Regions from separate parts of the Sphingobium sp. WCS2017Hpa-17 genome, predicted to be linked through region 1. Evidence: riboswitches for the same ligand, from Rfam matches in the RefSeq annotation. Region 1 holds a riboswitch; the other holds the start of a gene.

Region 1 (7,604 bases):
AGCGGATCGCTGGCGATGGCTGTCCTGTTGTTTGCGAACCGAGGGGCGGGCGGGTGATAGCTCTACTGGCTTTTGGTCCGGCGGTGCTGGGGACGTTTCTGTTGGCCCTGTCGATGTCCAAACATTATCGGGATCTCCTTGGAAGGCCGCCTTCTGGAACCATGCCTCTGGTTTTCCGGATGGCGGGCTGGACTTTGATAGTGACGTCCCTCGGGGTGGCGATTGTGATCGAGGGCAGCGCGGTAGGCGCTGTCCTCTGGATCGGGCTTCTCATGGTAGCGGCACAGCTTGTTGCGCTGATGCTGACTTGTAGGGATAGATGGCGAGCGATTTAATGATTTAACTTCAATAATATACGCAACGCCACAAGAGCGCGGTTGTGTCAGGGTGAATGGCTCTAAAAGATCCCATCTGATCAGACTGCGCGATCAACGCGCGATTGCGCCAGTCCATGAGCCTATAAATGCGCTGGGGACTGGTGCGTCAAAGATTTCCCATTGCTACACAGAATTGTCATCTGCCATCCCTATCGGCTCCAGCAGAACAAGAATCTGTCGCATCTGTGGGGACAATCATGAAATTTATGACCGCCAGCGCGCTTGTCGCGCTGCAATTTGCTGCGTGCTCTTTCGCTGCGGCTCAGGAAGTTGCGCCGGATGCAGACGGCGGTGGGGACGCGATCATCGTGACGGGTACACGCGATGCGAAGCGCACCAAGTTCGACGCGCTGGCGCCGATCGACGTCCTGTCCTCGAAGGCGATCGACGGCAGCGTATCCAACGACCTGTCCGATACGCTGGCCCAGTTGCTGCCGTCCTTCAATGTGCAGCGTCTTCCGGCGGCTGACGGCCAGGCCTTTGTGCGTCCCGCCACGCTGCGCGGCCTGTCCGCCGACCAGACACTCGTGTTGGTCAACGGCAAGCGTTATCATCGCTCCGCCTTGCTCGGTACGCGCGGCGCACAGTCGGCCGACCTTTCCACCATCCCCAATCTGGCGATCAAGCGGATCGAAGTGCTGCGCGATGGCGCATCGGCGCAATATGGGTCGGATGCTATCGCCGGTGTGGTCAACATCATCCTCGACGACCAGCCGGGCATGGAAGCCTATGGCCAGTTTTCGCAATATTATAAGGGCGACGGCACCACCTATCAGAGCGGCGCGCAGGGCGGTCTGGCGCTGGGCGATCGCGGCAGCATCGTCTTCACCGGCGAATTTTCCAAGTCCGACGCCACCTCGCGCACGCGCCAGCGGCCTGACGCCGCCGCGTTCCAGGCGGCCAACCCCAATCTCGACGTACCAGATCCGGTGCAACGCTGGGGCCAGCCCGACTTGCGCTCGGTACGCGCAGGCGTGAACGCCCATTATGATTTTTCCGATGCCGTCACCCTCTATGCCTTTGGCACGGCGGGCAATGGCGAGGGCGTAACCGACTTCAACTGGCGCAACCCTGCCAGCACGGCGAATGTCTATGGCAATAGTTCGGCCTTTCCCGGCTTCAACTTCGCCAGCCTCTATCCGGCTGGCTTCACCCCGCGTTTCGGCACCAAATATGATGATTATCAGGCCGACGCCGGCCTGCGTGGCGCGATCAGCGATCGCTTTACCTATGATGTTAGCGCGTCTTCCGGGCGCAGCCGCATCAATTACAATATGCAGGAATCGCTCAATGCGTCGATGGGGCCGGACAGCCCCACCAGCTTCTATCTGGGGCGCCTACGCCAGAGCGAGTTCAACCTGAATGCCGATTTCGTCTATCGTCTGCCGCTGGGGCTGGTCGAGCCGGCGAACATCGCCTTCGGCGCCGAACGCCGCAAGGAAAGCTACGGCATCCGTCCGGGTGATCCGGCCTCCTATGCGATCGGTGCGGGTGCCGCGACCGGGCTTGCCCCCAACAGCAACGGCTTCCCCGGTTTCAGCCCGCTCAATGCCGGTGAATGGTCACAGACCAGCTATGCCGGCTATGTCGATGTCGAAGTGCGTCCGATCGAGGCGGTGACGCTGGGCGCGGCCGGTCGCTACGAAGATTTCTCGGCCTTTGGCAATACCTTCAACTACAAGCTGTCGGCCCGGTTCGAGCCGGTGAAGGGCGTGGCCCTGCGTGGCACCTACTCCACCGGCTTCCGCGCCCCGACCCCGGCACAGCTCAACGCGGTCAACACCAGCCAGGGGCTGGACACGACCACGATGCAGATCTTCAACACCGGCCGCCTGTCGCCCAGCGATCCGATCGCGATCGCTCTGGGTGCCAAGCCGCTGACTCCGGAAAAGTCGCGCACCATCACGGCGGGCCTGACGTTCCAGTCGGATTTCGGCCTGACCGGCAGCATCGATCTCTATCAGATCAAGCTGCGGGATCGCTTCGGCCAGTCGCGCACCTTCGCCGTGCCGTCGACATTGCCCAATCCGCAGCGCTTCACCTCCGTCACCTATTTCACCAACGACTTCGACACTCGCACGCGCGGCATCGATGTGGTGCTGGCCTACACGAAACAGGTGGGGCCGGGCACGGCCGACATCAGTCTGGCCTACAATTACAATCAGACCAAGGTGACGAGCGGTACGTCGGCGGCGATCGCCAACGAGAGCCAGCGCATCGTCTTCGAGGAGCGGCTGCCCAAGCATAATGGTACCGCCTCGCTCGGCTATACGCTGGGCAAGTTCGGCCTACAGGGCCGGGCGCGCTACTACGGCGCCTGGACCGATGTCAGCGGCAATGCCACCGGCGACCTGTTCCAGCGCTTCGGATCGATGATATTGTTTGACCTGTCGGCCAGCGTGCAGGTCACGCCCAATATCTCGATCCGGGGCGGCGCAGAAAATATCTTCAACAGCTATCCTGACGAGGCGACCAACCAGGCGGTGCGCGGTCTGATCTATTCGCGCAACGCGCCCTATGACACGGATGGCGGCCAATATTATGTCCGCTTGGGCCTGACCTTTTGATCGGCTAGACACGGGACATGGATATCAGCCGCAGGCAGATGATGATCGGGGCGGCAGCCGTGCCGGTTGCAGGGCGAGCCGCCGCCCTGCCGACCGGTCCGGCCAAGCCCGACGATGAACATTATTGGGCCGGCATCGCCGCCCAATATGATGTCACCCGCGACGTCATTCAGCTGGAAAATGGCAATTGGGGCATGATGGCCCGGTCCGTGCTGGAACGCTATGAGGCGGCAGTGCGCCGGGTCAATCGCGAGACCAGCTATTATGCCCGGCGCGGCCTGACCCCCGACCTGATTGCCGTGCGCGATCGGGTCGCGGCAAAGATGGGCGTCGCGCCGCAGGAAATCGCCTTCACTCGCAATGCGACCGAGGCGCTGAAGGCGCTGATCGGCGGCTATAACCGGCTGCGGCCCGGCGACGCTGTCCTTCATGCCGATCTCGATTATGACAGCATGCAGGCATGTTTCGATACGCTCAGGCATAGTCGGGGCGTAGATGTGGTGCGGATCGCGCTGCCCGAACCAGCTACATATCAGGGACTGATCGACGCCTATGAGGCGGCGTTGAAGGCCAATCCGAAAATCCGCCTGATCCTGCTCACTCATCTGAGCCATCGCACGGGTCTGGTCATTCCGGTGAAGGAGATCGTAGCGATGGCGCGTGCGCGCGGTGTCGATGCGATCGTCGATGCGGCGCATAGCTGGGGCCAGCTGGATTTTCGGTCGGCCGACCTCGACGCGGATTTTATCGGTTTCAACCTGCATAAATGGTGGGGCGCGCCGCTGGGCGTAGGCGTGATCTATATCCGCAAGGACAAAATAGATTTTATCGACCCGGATAGTGCCAACAGCCCGCCCTTGCCCGCCACGACTTATTCGCGGGTACATACTGGCACGGTCGATTTCGCAGCTCAGTTGACGGTGCCGGCCGCACTCGATTTCCAGGATGCAATCGGCGACGCTGCCCGCGCGGCACGGCTGCGCCATCTTCGCGACTTGTGGGCGGAGAAATTACGCGGGACGAAAGGGCTGGAGATATTGACGCCGGCTGATCCGCGACTGCACGGCGGTATCACCTCCTTCCGCCTGGTTGGGCGCAGCACTGTGCAGGATAATATGGCGATCGCCAAAAGGCTGCTCGATGAACATCGAATCTTTACAGTGCATCGGGACGGGCCAGCCCAAGGTGCCTGTGTGCGCGTCACGCCAGCCTTGTTCAATAGTGCTTCAGATATTGCTGCATTGGAAAAAGCCATCCGCTCGATACTGGCCTGATCGGTGAATCAGGCGAATCCTGGCAAGACCGATCCTGTTCATTCCCGCACATATCGGGCCTGAGAAGCCGTTATTCCGCAGCAAGAGCCATATAAAGATTTCTTTATATGGCTCTTGACAGGGGGAGTGGGATGTGTTGAAAGACACCGTCAAGGTTCCCCGCTTCAGGCATGACGGCGGGGCTAAGACGGGAAGCCGGTGGTGCCTTCAGGGGCAGAGTCCGGCGCTGCCCCCGCAACTGTAAGCGGCGAGTGGCGGTTCCATTGTGTGTCACTGAGCTTCGCACAAGGCTTGGGAAGACCGGAACCACCGCGATGACCCGCAAGTCAGGAGACCTGCCTTCGGCGTCATAACGTTCCTCGGACGGGGGTTCCTCCGGTGGATCGCGCTCGAAGCGTGGCCCGTAGTCTATGTGCCGTCCGGGCCACTCAGGCCTTGCGCGTTCTTCCTTCGATCCTTCCGCCCGGCCAAAGCAGGTGATCGGTCGATGTTTGCAATCCTATCCCGTTCCTTCGCCCATCAACGAATGCGTCCGCGCGCCGTGTCGTCGGGCTGAGCCCGGCCTGACGCGGCGCGCCGCAGATTCCACACCGATTCCCAATCTCAACAACGGACGGCACTTGCGCCGGACCGAAGGACGCCTCGCATGCCCGCAACCCGCACCAGCCTCACCCTCCCACATTTTGCCTCCGACGCGCCGCTGTCGTCCGAGATCAGCCGGCCTTCAGGAAAATCCACCATGACAGAAGACGATCTCACATTCGCCGTCAGTAGCATTCGCTTTGACGAGAATTATCGTCCCTCTGATAACACGCGCATCACGACGAACTTCGCTAACCTGGCCAGAGGCGAACATCGTCAGGAAAACCTGCGTAACGCTGTCAATATGATCAACAACCGCTTCAACGACCTGGCGAACTGGGACAATCCGGAGGGAGATCGCTACAGCGTCCAACTCGATATCATTTCAGTCGAGATGCACATTGCCACCGGCGCCCGCGACTCCTTCCCGATGATCGAGATTCTCAGGACGAGCATCCTCGACCGGAAAACCGATACGCGTATTGACGGCATCGTCGGGAATAACTTCTCCTCCTATGTGCGTGATTATGACTTCAGTGTGCTATTGGCAGAACACAACAAAGGACGGGCCGCCTTCGCTACGCCGGACGGTTTTGGCGATCTGCACGGCAATTTGTTCCGGCATTTCCTGACTTCGTCTGCGTACAAGGAAAATTTCAGGAAGCCTCCCGTCATCTGTCTGAGTGTATCGAGCAGCAAGACCTATCATCGCACGGAAAACCGCCATCCCATATTAGGGATCGAATATCGGCAGAGTGAATATTCTTCGACCGACGAGTATTTCGGCAAGATGGGCCTGAAGGCACGTTATTTCATGCCATGCGGCAGCGTGGCACCGATGGCCTTCTACTTCATTGGCGACCTGCTGAGCGATTACACCAACCTCGAGCTCATCGGGACCATCAGCACGATGGAATCGTTCCAGAGGATCTACCGACCGGAAATCTACAACGCCAATTCGGCGGCAGGGAAATGCTTCCGGCCCAGCCTGAGCCATCAGGACTTTTCGTCCACTCGGATCGTCTACGACCGCGAAGAGCGCAGCCGTCTCGCCATCGAGCAGGGCAAGTTCGCGCAAGAGCATTTCATCAAGCCGTATCAGGCCGATCTGGACCGATGGTCCGCGAGCTTCAGTTCCAGCCACACCCTTTGATAAGACAGAACACAAGGTCATCCATCATGAAAAGACTGTTGCCCACTTCGACCGCCGGCAGCCTGCCCAAACCCTCCTGGCTTGCAGAGCCCGAGAAACTCTGGTCGCCCTGGAGGCTGGAAGGCGAGGAACTGACCGCCGGCAAGCAGGATGCCCTGCGCCTCGCCGTGGACGATCAGCGGCAGGCAGGCATCGACATCGTCGGCGATGGCGAACAGACCCGCCAGCATTTCGTCACGACGTTCATCGAACATCTGAGCGGTGTCGATTTCGAGAAGCGCGAAACCGTGAGAATCCGCAATCGCTACGATGCCAGCGTGCCGACCGTGGTGGGCGCGGTTGCGCGCCCGAAGCCGATCTTTGTCGAGGATGCCGGGTATCTGCGGGCGCAGACCGATCAGCCGATCAAGTGGACGCTGCCGGGTCCGATGACGATGATCGACACGCTCTACGACGCCCATTACCGCAGCCGCGAGAAACTCGCCTGGGAATTCGCCACGATCCTCAATCAGGAGGCCAGGGAGTTGGAGGCGGCGGGCGTCGACATCATCCAGTTCGACGAACCCGCCTTCAACGTCTTCTTCGAAGAGGCCAACGACTGGGGGATCGCCACGCTGGAGAGGGCCATCGAAGGGCTGAAATGCGAAACGGCCGTCCACATTTGTTACGGGTATGGCATCAAGGCGAATACGGACTGGAAGAAGACCCTGGGATCGGAATGGCGGCAATATGAGCAGACCTTCCCCAATCTTCAGAAGTCGAAGATCGATATCATCTCGCTGGAATGCCACCACTCCCGCGTGCCGCTTGACCTCATAGAACTTATCCGCGGCAAGAAGGTGATGGTCGGGGCGATTGACGTTGCAAGCGACACCATCGAGACGCCAGAAGAGGTGGCGGATACCCTGCGCAAGGCTTTGCAGTTTGTGGATGCGGACAAGCTCTACCCTTCCACCAATTGCGGCATGGCTCCGTTGTCCCGTAATGTGGCCTGGGGCAAGTTGAAAGCACTGGGCGCTGGTGCGCAGATCGTCAGAGAAGAACTCATCGCCTGACGCTTCGCTGGCGCATACGCCGCGCATGCTGGCACACCTGCGAGGGCCTGTCCTGGGGGCGGGCCCTTTGGCGTATGGCCCACACCGAATTCGTAACATTCGCAGGTTTGCAGCGAAGGCCTTCGCAACCCTCCTTCCATCTGGCTCGCGCAGGGCAGTTCGTCGAACTGCACACATATGTGGTTCGAAAATACTCGTCGCTGGCGGTCGAGGTGTAGATGACCGCCGAGGGCCTCGTTAGCGTCTAACGCTCCGAGGCGGGAAAGGCCGTTTCGAGATGGTCTGCGTGGACGATCACGGCAAATCCCGGCCCATCCGCTAATGCGCAGCCGTGACCTGTATTCGCTAAGTTCGCAAATTTGCAGAAATTCGTCCGCAAGTCTTCGCCAATTCAGCCATTTTCATCACCGGCAACGTTGCCGATAACAGGGCTATGAACGACGCCTATCGCAAGCCTTTTCCCGGAAGCACCGTCGACTATTTCGACACCCGCGCTGCCATCGATGCCATTCGCTCTGGCGCTTACGACGGCCTTCCTTACGTCTCTCGCGTGCTGGCCGAGCAGTTGGTGCGCCGCTGCGACCCTGCGCTGCTGA
Region 2 (7,604 bases), on a different contig from region 1:
CTGCTGGCGGAGGATGCCCGCATCATCGGGCCGATCGCGGCGCGCGCCAATGTGCCGGTCGTCAGCTTCTCCAACGATGCCAGCATCGCGGGCAGCGGCGTCTATGTGCTGGGCTACAACACCGCCCAGTCGATCGACCGCGTCGTCGATTATGCCAAGGGCAAGGGCCTGACCCGTTTCGGCGCGCTGGTGCCGCGCGGCGTCTATGGCGAACGGGCCGGCAACGCGATGCTGCGCGCGGTCGAGCAGGCCGGCGGTACCGTCGTGTCGATGCAGACCTTCGACCGATCGCCCGCCTCCATCACGGCAGCGGTGAAGAAATTGCAGGCTTCGTCCAGCTACGACGCTCTCCTGATCGCGGACAGCGGCCGTGTCGCGTTGCAGGTCGCCCCGATCGTGCGCAAAAATGGCGGTGCCACTGCGCGCCTGCTGGGCACCGAATTGTGGAATACCGACACCGCGCTCGCGGCAAGTCCCGTACTGCGTGGCGCCTGGTTCGCCAGCGTGTCGGACACGCTCTACCGCCAGCTCGCCAACAAATATCGCGCCCGCTACGGCAGCGCGCCCTTCCGCCTGTCCTCGCTCGGCTATGACTCGGTGCTGCTGACGGTCCGCATCGCGCAGGACTGGAAGCCCGGCACACCCTTCCCGGCGGCCCGCCTGCGCGATGCCGGCGGTTTCTCCGGCATCGACGGCGCCTTCCGCTTCAACCGCGCGGGTGTTGCCGAACGCGCGCTGGAAGTCGGCGAAGTCGGCGCCGGCGCCATCAGCGTGATCGACCCGGCCCCGCGCAGCTTCGGCGAGTAAGACTATCTTCCCCCGCAAGGGGGAGGATCAGCGAACCCGCCCCATCGGCAGGATCAGCGGCACATCCCCGTTCCGCTCGATCCGCGCGGTCACGCCATAGACGCGCGCCAGCATGTCGGGCGTCAGCACATCCATCGGCGCGCCGTCAGCCACCAGCGCGCCACCGTCCATCAGCAGCAGCCGGTCGCAATAGCGCGCCGCCATGCTGAGATCGTGCAACACCGTCACCACCAATGCCCCGCCCCGTGCCTCGGTCCGCAGCAGGTCCATCACGTCGATCTGATGCCCCGGATCGAGCGCAGCGAGCGGCTCGTCGGCGATCAGCGCCCGTGCACCCACCGCCAGCGCCCGCGCCAGCAGCACCCGCGCCCGTTCTCCGCCGGACAATTCGGTCGCGACCCGGCCCTTCAGGTGCAGCACATCGGCCCGCGCCATCGCCGCCTCGACCAAGGCCTCATCCTCCGCCGACAGGCGCGACAGCGGCCCCAGATGCGGCAACCGCCCCAGCGCGACCAGCCGCTCGACACCCAGCGGCCAGTGCAGCGTCTGGCCCTGCGGCAGATAGGCGACCGACCGCGCGATCGTCTGCCGGTCCAGCCCGACGATATCGCGCCCATCGATCCGCACCTGCCCAGCCTCCGGCTTCGCCAGCCCCAGCAGCGCCCGGATCAACGTCGACTTGCCCGCGCCATTGGGGCCGATCACACCCACCAGCGTCCCCGGCGTCATCGTCACGCTAACGTCCCGTACCGCTGCATGGCGCCCCAGCCGCACCGACAGCCCGTCCGCAACGATCGTCACCATAGCCGCCGCTCCCGCATCAGATGGACAAGAAAGACCGGCACGCCCAGCAAGGCCGTCACCACCCCCAGCTTGAGTTCATTGGTGGTCGGGATCAGCCGCACACCGACATCCGCCAGCGTCAGCAACGCCGCCCCGCCCAGCAGCGACGGCAACAGCACGGCCGATGGCGACCGGTCGGTCAGCGGCCGGACCAGATGCGGCACGATCAGGCCGACAAAGCCGATCGCGCCCGACACCGCCACCGCGCCGCCCACGCCGATCGCCACGCCCAGCATCATCCGCACCCGCGCCGCGGTCAGGTTCACGCCCAGCGCCTGCGCGCCTTCCTCCCCCAACGTCAGCGCATCCAGCGTCCGCCCGTCCGCGACCAGCAAGGCCACCCCCACCGCCACGCAGGGCAGCGCGATCCAGACATGGCCATAGCTGCGATTTTCCAGGCTCCCCATCAGCCAGCTCATAATCTCCATCGCGGCGAAGGGATTGGGCGACAGGTTGAGCGCCAGGCTGGTCCCCGCCGTCGTCAACGTCGCCATGGCGATCCCCGCCAGGATCAGCGTCAGCGGGCTTTCCGCCGATCCCGACAGCAGGAACAGGATCAGGATGGCGGCCATTCCCGCCGCGATCGCCAGCGCAGGCAGCGCCAGCGGATGCAGTTCCGCCAGCCCGAAATAGAGCGCGCACACCGCGCCCAGCGCCGCTGCATTGGACGCGCCCAGCACGCCCGGCTCAGCCAGCGGATTGCGCAGATAGCCCTGCAACGCTGCGCCGCCCACCCCCAGCATCGCGCCGACGATCAGGCCCAGCAGCATACGCGGCAGCCGCAGGTCCAGGATGATGGCCCGCGCCACAGCATCGCCGCCGCCCGTCAGCACCGCGCCGATTCGCGCCGGGCTGATCGGCACCGCGCCTAGCAGGATGGAGGCAAAGGCCGCAGCGGCCACCAGCAGCGACAGGCCGGGAATCAATAAGGAATGATAACGGCGCGCGCTCATGGCTTGCCTCCTTGCCTGCGCTTGATAAGGCGATGGGGATGATCGGCAGGATGATGTTCGCGGCGCTCGGCGCCTTCGCGCTGACCGGCGCGGCCGCACCTACGCAACATCCTCGGCGCATCGTGTCGCTCAACGTCTGCGCCGATCAATATCTGCTCGCTCTGGCCGATCCGGGGCAGGTCGCCGCGCTCAGCAGCAACGCCCGCGACCCGTCCCTGTCGGCGGCGGCGGACAAGGTGCGCGGCCTGCGCACGCTGCGCCGCCCTTCGGAGGAAGTGCTGGCGATCCAGCCGGACCTGATCCTGGGCTTCCCGATCGGCGAGAATAAGGTCGCTGGAGTTCCACCGGGCAACTGGCGCACGCTCGGCCTGGCCAGCGCGGAAAGCTATGGCGCTATCCTCGACCAGATCCGGCAGGTCGCGCGCGCCATCGGTCATGTCGATCGGGGAGAGGCGCTGATCGCGCGCATGAACCGCGACCTCGCCACTCTGCCGCGCTCCACGCGCGCTGGCGTCGCGGCCTATTATCAGCGGCGCGGCTATATGACCGGCACCGGCACGCTGATCGACGATCTCATGCACCGCGCCGGTCTCACCAATCTCGCCGCCCGGCTCGGCAAGCCCGCGTTGGCGCAGGTATCGCTGGAGGAAATGGTCGCCGCCCGCCCCGACTGGCTGATCGTGGAAAGCGCGACCGACCGGGTGGTCGATCAGGGCACGGAGATGCTGCACCATCCCGCGCTGCGCACCATCCCGCGCATCAGCCTGCCGCAAAGCTGGACCGTCTGCGGCGGCCCCGCCTATGTGCAGGCGGCAAAGGCCATCACGGCGCGCCTGAACGCGCCGCGCTGACCCCGGCCAGCAGTCCTCAGAAGCGAACACGCACGCCGCCATAGGCAGCGCGACCATAGGTGCCATAACCATAGGCCGTCTGGTAATTCTCATCGGTCAGATTGTCGACGCGACCATAGACTTCCAGATGTTCGCCCACAGGGAAGGACGCGCGCACGCCGGCCAGCGCATAGCCGTCGAGCCGGCGGGTGTTCGCTGCATTGTCGAAACTGTCGCCGACCATCGTGATGGTCGCACCGGTGGACAGGCCGAACGGCCAGACATAGTCGGCCGACACGCTCACCGCATCGGCGGCACGGCGGGCCAGACGGTTGCCGAAATTGGCCGATCCGGCCGACCGGTCGCGCGCATCGACATAGCTGTAGGCGGCGGTCACGGTCAGCGCATCCACCGGCTTCAGCGCGATCGACGCTTCCACGCCCTTGGCGCGGGTGCGGTCGATATTATTGTATCGGCCGAACGGCGGCAACGAAGCATCATAATTGATCTGATCAGTCGTATCGCGCCGGAAAGCCGTAACCGACAATGTGGCCCGCCCATCGTCCAGCATCTGGTCAAAGCCAATATCATAGCTTTTCGACCGCTCTGGACGCAGCGCTGCATTGCCATAGTCACTGTACAACTGGAACAGCGACGGCGCCTTGAATCCCTCGCCATAGCTCAGCCGCACATTGGTCGCGCCGCCATTGGGCGAATAATTGGCGTTGGCGCCGACGGTGGTCGCGCCACCGAACTGGCTATGATCGTCATGGCGCAGACCGCCGGTAACGGCGAGGCCGGTGAAGGGCTTCACGATCGCCAGCGCATAGACGCTGTCGATGTTGATCTTCACGCTCGTCGTGCTAAAGGCGTCGTAATAATCATAGTCCGGCCGCTCATGCTCGTAACCGAAGACCAGCTTGGCCTGATCGACCGGCGCATAGACGCCTTCATATTCGAAGCGCAAATTGGTGCCGCTATAGCCATAATCGACCGCCGCGCCGCGCGCCGAATAATAGTCGCGATCGTTACGCATCCAGGTGACGGCCGCCCGATTGGTCAGCTTGCCATCCAGCAGCGCCAGATTGATACCGGCATAGCCGACATATTGGTCGGAAATCGCGACTTCGGGCGTATCGGCCAGCACATAGGTCGGCGCGGGGAAGCCATCCACGTCCAGATCTGCATGGATATAGTAACCGCGCAGGTCGAGGCTCAAATTATCCGAGAAGGTCAGCTTCAACCGAGCGTTCGCGGCAATATTCTCAGTACCGTCCCGCTCCGTGCCATTGGCCGCCGACGAGATGCCATCGGTGCGGAAATAGGCCGCGCCGATGCCGCCCGACGCGATGCCGGCGGTGCCGGACACGTCCGCCTTGGCGCTGAACGTATCGCTATAGCCATATTCGGCCGAAGCATTGGCGCCGAAGCCCTCGGCCGGCACGCCGGTCATGATGTTGACCACGCCGCCGATCGCCTGGCTGCCATGCACCACCGAGTTGGACCCGCGCAGCACCTCGATCCGGCGGATATTGCCGGTCAGCAGCGGTCCGAAATCATACCCGTCGCCAATGCCGCTGGGATCGTTGACCTTCACCCCATCGATCAGCACCAGCGTCTGCGTCGTTTCCGCGCCGCGCAGCGACACGCCTGTCTGCGCGCCGACGGTGCCGTTGCGGTTGAACCGCACGCCCGGCGTCGTCGCCAGCAGGTCGACCACGTCGATCGCCTGCCGCGTCCTGATCGTGTCCGCGTCGATGATCGTGATCGCCTGTCCGACCTCGTCACGCGACTGCTCGATGCCAGCAGCGGTCACAACGATCTCGTCATCCGTCTGCGCAAAGGCGGAATTCGCGGCCATCAAAGCCACGAGCGAAAGTCCATATTTCAACATTTATTGCCCCTACAGCGTCAAAGCGACGTCGGCAGGGGCGTCCGCCCGAAAGCGGTCGGGTGTTGGAGGGATGACGCCATATCCCGTCCGCAGCCCGATGCGGCCCCGGCCGCATGGCGTCGCTCGACGGAAAAACCACCGTGCCCCGACCATCCCCTGGACCAAAGCAAAAGCGACCAAGCGCCGGCCGGTCTCCTGGCTCGCGGGTCACAGCATGATGCACACCTTCCCGGATTGCTCCAGTGGCTGCCCTTTTGGGGCCAGTGCATCGCGCTATCCGCTTACAGTTGCAGGGACAGCCGTGGATTAAGGCGCTTGTGACGCCCGCACCACATTCCCGATTAACCCGTTTCCGGGCACCGGCGCGATCATGTTGCAGGAAAGCCAAGCCTCCCCACGCCGCGCGCCATAAGGGAAAGCGGGGACGCTGCCAAGCGGGCGCCGGTTTAGATCCTGCCGCTGTGTCCCCGTTGCAACAGCGCGTCGGATCGCGCCAGCACGACCAGCGGCAATCCCGCCGCCTCGGCCCGTTCCGCCGCCAGTCGGGTCGGCGCGGAGATAGTGACCAGCAGCGGGCAATCGGCCAGCACCGCCTTCTCCACCAGTTCATAGGAGCAACGCGAAGACAGCAGCGCAAAACCGCCGTCCCAGTCCGCACCCATCCGCGCCATCGCCCCGATCAGCTTATCGAACGCATTGTGCCGCCCGACATCCTCCCGCGCCAGCCGGATCGCGCCGTCCGCGCCGACCCAGGCCGCCGCATGCGCCGCGCCGGTCGCGCCATTCAACGGCTGATGTTCGCGTAAGCCATCCAGCGCGCGGAATATGGCCGCCCGGTCCGCCCGCGACGTTGCGGTCACATGCGGCAAAGGCCGGATCGCCTGCTCCAGATTCTCGATCCCGCACAGCCCGCAGGAGGAATCCGACGCGCGATACCGCACCCGCTCCAGCAGCCCATCGGTGCGATGCGGCGGCAATGTCGCGCGGGCGATGATCCCTGCGCCCGTATCATGCACATCGACGTCCAGCAGCGCATCGTCCCGGCCGACCAGCCGTTCGGCCAGGCTGAATCCCTGTACCAGATCGCCGATATCGGTCGGCGTCGCCATCAGCACGGCATAGCCCGCGCCATTATATTCGATCGCGACCGGCACTTCCTGCGCCAGCGGCCGATCGACCACCTGCGTCGCGCCATCGGGCGTCAGGCGATCGAATGTCAGGGGGCTGGCGGCGGCATCATCCATGATCACGGCCTAGCGGCAGACGGCATCCCGCTCAACCAGCGTCGCAATGCCCCGCCTCATCCACCGCATTGAACTGCGCCGCATCGACATCGGGGGCCGGCCTGCCCTGCGCCATCCGGGCCACGGCGGCGGCAACCATCGGCGAAAGCCGTTCAGGCTGCTCCTTCGCCATGGCGACAATCTGTGCCTTCATCCGCGGATCCCAGAAGCGGGTCAGATGTTCGGCGAGCGCTTCCGTCGCCTTCTCTTCGCCCATCATCGCCATGTTGCGGGCGATCTGGTGCGCCATATAGACGAGCCGGTCCGTGGTGGACATGGCATGACTGTCCTCACTCATATGCCCCGCCTATTCCGCCGCTTCCAGTGGCGCGATGCGGCGACTATTGCGCGCCTGCTGCGCATAATCCTGTTGCCAGTCGCTCGGACCGTTGGACGCCATCACCTGCACCGCTGTCACCTTATATTCGGGGCAATTGGTGGCCCAGTCCGAATAGTCGGTGGTGATGACATTGGCCTGCGTTTCGGGATGGTGGAAGGTCGTATAGACCACGCCCGGCGCCACCCTTTCGGTCACCAGCACCCGCAGCGTCGTCTCTCCCGCCCGGCTGCGCAGCGTCACCCAGTCGCCATCCTTCAGGCCCCGGTTGTCGGCATCGCTCGGGTGCATTTCCAGCCGGTCCTCCGGATGCCAGGCAGTATTGGCCGTCCGCCGCGTCTGCGCGCCGACATTATAATGGGACAATATACGCCCGGTGGTCAGGAGCAACGGGAAGCGCGGCCCGGTCTTCTCGTCGGTCGGCACATAGTCGGTGACGACGAATTTGCCCTTCCCCCGGACGAAGCCGTCAATGTGCATGGTCGGCGTGCCGTCCGGCGCGGCGTCATTGGCCGGCCATTGCAGCGATCCTTCCGCCTCCAGCCGGTCATAATGCACGCCGGCAAAGGTCGGCGTGAGCGCCGCAATCTCATCCATGATCTGCGACGGATGGCTATAATGCCAGTCCAGCCCCATGGCCTGCGCCACCAGCTGCAC

What was found. Region 1 has a riboswitch for cobalamin ahead of RQH62_RS05220 (DUF1852 domain-containing protein). Riboswitches for the same ligand answer to the same signal wherever they lie in the genome.
Region 2: another riboswitch for cobalamin. It lies ahead of RQH62_RS01720 (TonB-dependent receptor domain-containing protein); the one in region 1 lies ahead of RQH62_RS05220 (DUF1852 domain-containing protein).

The regions. Positions count from the first base shown of each region.
Region 1 covers NZ_JAVTIV010000002.1:185,964-193,567, forward strand. The annotation lists gene RQH62_RS05205 (hypothetical protein) at 1-57, shown strand, start outside; gene RQH62_RS24930 (DUF3325 domain-containing protein) at 54-335, shown strand; gene RQH62_RS05210 (TonB-dependent receptor) at 575-2,944, shown strand; gene RQH62_RS05215 (aminotransferase class V-fold PLP-dependent enzyme) at 2,962-4,218, shown strand; cobalamin riboswitch at 4,354-4,576, shown strand; gene RQH62_RS05220 (DUF1852 domain-containing protein) at 4,958-5,953, shown strand; gene RQH62_RS05225 (methionine synthase) at 5,980-7,008, shown strand; gene acnD (Fe/S-dependent 2-methylisocitrate dehydratase AcnD) at 7,442-7,604, shown strand, end outside.
Region 2 covers NZ_JAVTIV010000001.1:376,958-384,561, reverse strand. The annotation lists gene RQH62_RS01740 (penicillin-binding protein activator) at 1-807, shown strand, start outside; gene RQH62_RS01735 (ABC transporter ATP-binding protein) at 835-1,611, opposite strand; gene RQH62_RS01730 (iron ABC transporter permease) at 1,605-2,603, opposite strand; gene RQH62_RS01725 (ABC transporter substrate-binding protein) at 2,642-3,454, shown strand; gene RQH62_RS01720 (TonB-dependent receptor domain-containing protein) at 3,471-5,327, opposite strand; cobalamin riboswitch at 5,495-5,706, opposite strand; gene fdhD (formate dehydrogenase accessory sulfurtransferase FdhD) at 5,774-6,571, opposite strand; gene RQH62_RS01710 (formate dehydrogenase subunit delta) at 6,603-6,908, opposite strand; gene fdhF (formate dehydrogenase subunit alpha) at 6,918-7,604, opposite strand, start outside.